Cystobacter fuscus DSM 2262: one gene and its partner. Each later gene encodes a partner of the first gene's protein in a complex. Links are inferred from orthologs where the notes say so. Each region holds a gene or a part of one and is shown on either strand. Other genes may lie near its edges.

Evidence for each region.
Region 2: the proteins of D187_RS08545 (region 1) and D187_RS23800 are in contact, whole or in part, in a cryo-EM structure (PDB 7NYH), measured with the Escherichia coli proteins. The link is inferred for Cystobacter fuscus DSM 2262 from one-to-one orthologs.

The regions. Positions count from the first base shown.
Region 1 is NZ_ANAH02000005.1:237,572-240,802, reverse strand. The notes cover bases 298-3,216. They hold D187_RS08545 (complex I subunit 1/NuoH family protein), read right to left. Parts: upstream 2,510-3,216; coding sequence 1,085-2,509; downstream 298-1,084. Other genes in these bases: D187_RS08540 (NADH-quinone oxidoreductase subunit G), read right to left, coding at 2,512-3,216; D187_RS08550 (NuoI/complex I 23 kDa subunit family protein), read right to left, coding at 302-1,066. Outside these bases: D187_RS08555 ((2Fe-2S) ferredoxin domain-containing protein), read right to left, coding at 1-149; more of D187_RS08540, read right to left, coding at 3,217-3,231. UniProt on the Escherichia coli protein: NDH-1 shuttles electrons from NADH, via FMN and iron-sulfur (Fe-S) centers, to quinones in the respiratory chain. The immediate electron acceptor for the enzyme in this species is believed to be ubiquinone.
Region 2 is NZ_ANAH02000013.1:289,103-292,413, forward strand. The notes cover bases 1-2,999. They hold D187_RS23800 (NADH-quinone oxidoreductase subunit J), read right to left. Parts: upstream 1,757-2,999; coding sequence 1,244-1,756; downstream 1-1,243. Other genes in these bases: nuoL (NADH-quinone oxidoreductase subunit L), read right to left, coding at 1-823; nuoK (NADH-quinone oxidoreductase subunit NuoK), read right to left, coding at 869-1,180; nuoF (NADH-quinone oxidoreductase subunit NuoF), read right to left, coding at 1,753-2,999. In the rest of the region: more of nuoF, read right to left, coding at 3,000-3,087; D187_RS23810 (NADH-quinone oxidoreductase subunit NuoE family protein), read right to left, coding at 3,114-3,311. UniProt on the Escherichia coli protein: NDH-1 shuttles electrons from NADH, via FMN and iron-sulfur (Fe-S) centers, to quinones in the respiratory chain. The immediate electron acceptor for the enzyme in this species is believed to be ubiquinone.

The DNA of each region.
Region 1 (3,231 bases):
CAGAAGCCGTAGCAGCCGCCTCGGTACAGTTCGCAGCGCGGCTGGAGGGAGCGGGCGGAGAGCTCCTCGCGGGCGGCCTGGGCCACGGCGTCGGAGCCACCGGCCTTGCAACTCGAGCCCTTACACACGGAGAGGCGGTAGCGCTTCATAGGAAGCCCCACCCTATGGGAGTTGCCGAGGTGGGCGAAAGGGCCGTGCAGCCGGCGAGGGGCTCCGCGCGCTGGAACGGCACCGGCCCGCCGTCCGCCGCGCGAAGGCGGAGGGGGCGGGCCGGCGGAGGGCACCTCTGGGCGCCTGGGGACTACTTGAGGAACTTCGTCACCGGCACGGGGCCGTCGTTGGAGATCACGGTGCGGCCGTTGGGAACCGGCTCCGCGTGGCCCGTGGTCAGCGCGGGCGCATGGGCGGGGTGGCCGTGGTCGTGGTGCTCGTGGCCCTCGCCCACGCGGGTGTGGGCTTCCTTGTGCGCGTGGGCCGGCTGCCGCGAGTCCGAGCGCTTGTTCCAGGGATCCGACGGGTGGGACACCGCGGGCCCCTTGAGCAGCTTGGGGATGTCGTAGACGAAGCCCTGCCGGTTGTACTCGGGCGGAGTGTGCGTGTACGTGTCCATGCGGATGGCGTCCTTGGGGCACGCCTCCACGCACAGGCCGCACACGATGCAACGCAGCTCGTCGATGACGAACTGGGTGGGGTACTTCTCGATGACGCGCGAGCTCTGATCCGCGGCGTCCACCGGGTACTCGCCCGCCTCGATGTAGATGCACTGGGCCGGGCAGATGGTGGCGCACATGTAGCAGGCCACGCAGCGCGGCTTGCCATCGTCGCGCGGCACCAGCCGGTGCAGCCCGCGGTAGCCCGGGGGATAGGGGATCTTCTCCTCGGGGTACTGCACCGTGGTCACCAGGCTGGTGCCGGTGCGCTCCTCGAAGGGCGTCTGGGTCTCGCGCGTCCCGAAGAGGTTGCGGATGAAGTGCCGGGTGGTGATGGCCAGGCCGCGGAGCAGCTCCGGCAGATAAGTCCGCTCGCGGATGTCGGTGCGGGGATCCTGGGATGCGTTGTAAGCCATGGTGACTGTTCGCTCCGACTAGTGCGAGGGGGCCGTGGAGGCACGTGCGTGCACTCCGGCCGAAGTGGGCGCCGACGGGGCCGCCAGCCCGGTGCCGTGCGTGTCCTCCTCCTTCGAGGCCGAGGACGTCGTCAGGGCCACCAGCACGCCGATCTGCAACATGCCGAAGAGGGCGAGGTAGCGCAGCGAGGGATCCCAGAGGATGAGCGCGCCCGTGACGAACACGTTGATCAGGCCCAGCGGCAGGAGGATCTTCCAGCCCAGCGTCTGGATCTGATCGTAGCGGAAGCGCAGGAAGGACCAGCGGATCATCAGCTGCAACCAGATGAAGAACAGCGTCTTCACCCAGAACACCGTGCCGAGAATGGTGCCGTACAGCCAGCCATGCTCCTTCATGACGGGCAGGTTGGACAGCCACTCCCCACCGAAGGGCAGGTGGTAGCCGCCGAAGAACAACGCGGTGATGATGCCGGCGAGGATCACGACCTCCACGAACTCGGAGATCATGAACAGGCCGAACTTCATGCCCGAGTACTCGACGAAGTAGCCGATGATCTCCGACTCGCCCTCGGGGCTGTCGAAGGGGGCGCGCTTGGTCTCGGCGAAGGCCGCGGCGAAGAACATGAAGAAGCCGAGCGGCTGCAGGAGGAAGCCCCACGCGGGGATGCCGATGTCGAAGCCGCCCACGTTCGTGGACCAGAGGTAGCGCGCCTGGCCCGTGGCCTCGCCGCCCAGGCCGAGCTCATTGGCCACGTTGCCCACGAAGGCGGGCAGTTGCACCGTGGAGAAGGCCATCATCAGGCCCACGAGCGACAAGCCGAGCGCGACCTCGTAGGAGATCATCTGCGAGGAGGCGCGCACGCCGCCGAGCAGGGCGAACTTGTTGTTGGAGGACCAGCCCGCGAGCGAGGTGCCGTACACCGCCAGCGAGGCGATGGCGAACACGTAGAGGATGCCGAAGTCGGGCGTGGCCACGACCATGTCCACGTGCTGGCCGAACACCGACACGCTAGGGCCCGAGGGCACCACGGCGAACAGGGCGAACGCCGGCGCGAAGGCCAGCATGGGGCCCAGGTTGTAGAGCAGCTTGTTGGCCGCCGCCGGGAGGTGATCCTCCTTGAACAGCATCTTCGCGCCGTCGGCGAGGAAGTGGGGGATGCCGCCCAGGGCCGTGTCGCGCAGCAGGGGCAGATCGATGCGCGCGCGGTTCGGACCGATGCGATCCTGCATCAGCGCGCTCCACTTGCGCTCGGCCATGGTGAGCAGGGCGGCGGTGCCCATCACCACGGCGAGCATGAGGATGAGCATGTTGACGATCCGGCTGGCGCCGGTGAAGAGCTCCTTCTCCACGAAGCCGCCCAGGACATAGGCGATGCCCGTCATCACGGCGTACAGGCCAATGAAGACGGCGAGCATGGTGAGCATGGCGAGAACGCGCTTCATTGTCAGAGACCTCGAACCCTGGGAGCGCCGAACTCACGGTAGCCCGCCGGCCGACCGTCGGCACCGGACGGCAGCGGGTTGATGCCAGGCTTCTCCCGATCGGGCGGAGCCGCCTTGTCCCAGTCGAACGAGGCGAACTCGGGCACGCTCTTGCCCAGCTCGCGGAAGGCCTCGCGCGTGGTCGTCCAGGAGGCCGTGCCCCCCAGCTCCCGTGTCAGCTCCGCCACCAGCTGCGCATGCGGCACGGCCTCGCCCTTGGAGGGGTAGGCCTTGCGGAAGCGCTGCACGAGCCCGTCCACCTGCACGAACGAGCCGTCGTACTCCACGTGCGCGGAAGCCGGCAGCAGCACGGTGGCCTGCGCGGTGAGGGGCGACTCGTTCGTCGCCTGCACCACGAAGGTGTCCAGCTTCGCCGCCGTCTGGGCGAAGTCGCCGCCGGGCACCTCGGCGCCCACGGCGTAGAGCGCCTTCACCTTGCCGCCGTCGATGCCCTGCACCAGCGCCTCGAACGGCTGGAGCTTGAGCTCCAGGCCCTGGGCGATGAGCTCCAGGCCCTTGCGGTTGGGGTTGCGGTCGGCGGTGAGCAGGTAGTGGTCGGCCTCGCCCTGCGGGCGGCCCCCCACGTACACCTCACGCACGCCCAGCGTCGTCTTGGCGAAGGTGAGCGCGGCGAGCAGATCCTCGTTGGAGGCCACGGGCGAGGCGAGCACGGCCACCTTGCC
Region 2 (3,311 bases), on another replicon or contig:
CCGAGTTGGCCATCACCTCCAGCCCCTGGAAGGCCAGGGGGCCCTTCATCGCCAGGCCCTCGCGGAAGCGCGTCTGGGCGGCCTCGGGGTTGATGCCCACCGGGGCGAAGTTGCTCGTGCCCGCCTGGTTGTTGAACGCCCCCACCAGCAACACGATGAGGAAGGAGCCGATGAGGAAGGCGAAGTCGCCGATGCGGTTGGCGATGAACGCCTTGCGGCCCGCCCACGCCTTGGCCGCGTCGGTGTACCAGAAGCCGATGAGCAGGTAGCTGGCGAGGCCCACGCCCTCCCAGCCCACGAACAGCAGGACGAGGTTGTCGGCGAGCACCAGCGTGAGCATCGCCGCGATGAAGAGGTTGAGGTAGGCGAAGTAGCGCCAGGGGCTCTCGTCGTGCTCCATGTAGCTCGTGGAGTACACGTGGATGAGGAAGCCCACGCCGGTGATGACCAGCAGCATGATGCCCGACAGGTGGTCCACCACCAGGCCGAGGTTCACCCGGAAGTCACCGGCGGCGAACCAGATGCCATAGTCGTACCCGAGCGCGTAGCGGATGGCGCTGGCGGAGAAGGCGCTCTCCATGGCCACCGGCGTGCCGCCCGACGGCGCGTGGTTGACGCACCAGAAGGCCAGCACGGACAGCGCGAAGGAGCCGGCCACCATCGCGCACGCGATGAGGTTCACGTTGGCGCGGCCCAGCTTCTTGCCGAACACGCCGCACACGAACGCGCCCAGCAGCGGCAGTGCGATGATGAGCCACAACGACTGCGCGAAGACGGCGGGCTCCACCGGCGCGGTCATGAAGAATGACTTGAGGGCATCCATTGCTCTGAGGGCTCTCGTAGGGCGGAAAAGAGGGGAGGGGGACCGTCAGTGCTTCATGGTCCGGATTTCTTCGATGTTGACGGTGCCGCGGCTGCGGAACACGGCGATGACGATGGCCAGTCCGATGGAGGCCTCCGCCGCCGCGACGGCGATCACGAAGAAGGCGGACACGTGGCCCGTGGCGTCCCCGTTCTGCCGCGCGAAGGCGAGGAACGTCAGGTTCGCCGCGTTGAGCATCAGCTCCACGCACATGAACACCACCAGGGCGTTGCGGCGCACCAGCACGCCGAACATGCCCAGGCAGAACAGGACGGCGGCGAGGACGAGGTAGTACTTGATGTCGACGGAGTGGACCATGACGCCGGGGGAAGGAGGGCGGACGCGGGCCCGCCTTCTAGCAGAGGGTTGAAGGGGACGCGCTCAAATCCGCGACTTGGCCACCACCACCGCGCCCACCATGCCCACCAGCAGCAGCAGGCTGACGGCCTCGAAGGGCAGCAGCCACCGGGTGTAGATGGTCTGGCCGATGACCGCCAGCGTGCCGAAGCCCTGGCTCATCGCCTGGCTGCCCGTGAACGTGCTGGCCGACGGGATGCGCCAGATGGCCGTCACCAGCACCGCCAGCAGTCCCGCCGCCGCCACGCCTCCGGCCACGCGCGCCAGCGTCACCCGGGGGCCCGTCGTGGTCGCCTCGCCCAGGTTGAGCAGCATGATGACGAAGAGGAAGAGCACCATGATGGCGCCCGTGTAGACGAGCACCTGCAGCACCGCCACGGTGTGCGCCCACAAGAGCACGTAGATGCCGGCCAGGAAGAAGAAGGTGGCCACCAGCGACATGGCGGAGCTGATGGGGCTCTTGGCGACGATGACCATCACCGCCGACACCACCGTCAGCAGGGCGAAGACTCCGAAGAGGACGTGCTCGATGCTCAAGACCAGTCTCCGAACGCGCCCCAGGGCTTGTCGCCGAACGGGCAGCGGTGCTCGCGGATGTGCGCCTCGAACTCGTCGCGGAAGCGCATGAGGAAGGAATGCGTCGGCAGCGCCGCGGCATCGCCCAGCGCGCAGATGGTGTTGCCCAGGCCGATGGGCGGGTAGGGTGCGATGGACGAGGCCACGTTGCTCAGCTGCTCCACGTCGCCCGGCTCGCCCCGGCCCTCCTCGATCTTGCGCAGGATGCGCGCCTGCCACGGCGTGCCCTCGCGGCACGGCGTGCACTGGCCGCACGACTCCTCGGCGTAGAAGCGCGCCACGCGCCACAGGCTGCGCACCATGCAGGTGGTGTCGTCCATGACGATGACGCCGCCGGAGCCCGCCATGCTCTGCTTCACCTTGAGCGCCTCGAACTCCATGGCGATGTCCAGCTCGTCCGGGCTGAGGATGGGCGCCGAGGAGCCTCCGGGAATCACCGCCTTCACCTTGCGCCCCGCGGGCAGGCCCTGGCCGTACTTGTCGTCGAAGATGAGCTGGTTGAAGGTCGTCTCCAGCGGCACCTCGTACACGCCCGGCCGGTTCACCGTGCCCGACAGGCACATGATGCGCGTGCCGCCCGACTTGTCCGTGCCCAGGCCCGCGTACCAGGCCGAGCCCCGGGTGAAGATGTGCGGCACGCTCGCGAGCGTCTCCACGTTGTTGACCACCGTGGGGCTGCCGAACAGGCCCACCACCGCGGGGAAGGGCGGCTTGAGCCGCGGCCAGCCCTTCTTTCCCTCGAGGCTCTCCAGGAGCGCCGTCTCCTCGCCGCAGATGTAGGCGCCCGCGCCGCGCACCAGATAGCAGTCCAGCGCGTAGTCCTTGCCCATCAGGCTCTTGCCGAAGATGCCCGCGGCGTACGCCTCCTTGATGGCCTGGCTGAGCCGCTGCGCCGGGAACTTGAACTCGCCGCGCAGGTACACGTAGCAGGTGTGCACGTTGAGCGCGTAGGCCGCGATGGCAATGCCCTCGAGCAGCATGTGCGGATCATGCGAGAGGATGTTGCGGTCCTTGAACGTCCCCGGCTCGGACTCGTCGCCGTTGACCGCGAGGTACTTCGGCTTGGGGTTGTCCTTGGGGACGAAGCTCCACTTGAGTCCGGTGGGAAAGCCCGCCCCGCCGCGCCCGCGCAGGTTGGACTTCTTCACCTCGTCGATGATCTGCGCGGGCGTCAGCTCCAGCGCCTTGGTCAGACCCTGGTAGCCCCCGCGCTTCTTGTACGCGTCCATCGTCCAGGACTGGGGCGTGCCCCAGGCGGTCGAGATGACGGGTTCGAATGCCGTTGTCGCCATGAAATCAGGTTCCTTGATGGAGCGGGTCAGGAGAGCTTGTCGATCAACTCGTCGAGCTTGGCCCTCGAGAGGCTCTCGTGGTGGTCCTCATTGATTTGCAGGCACGGCGCGGTTCCGCACGAGGCCAGGCACTCCGTCTCGCGGAGGGTGAAGCGCTCGTTCGTCTCTCCGGCCTTCAGCCCGAGCTTGTTCTCCAGGTGGGCGAGCATCTTCTCGGCTCCCCG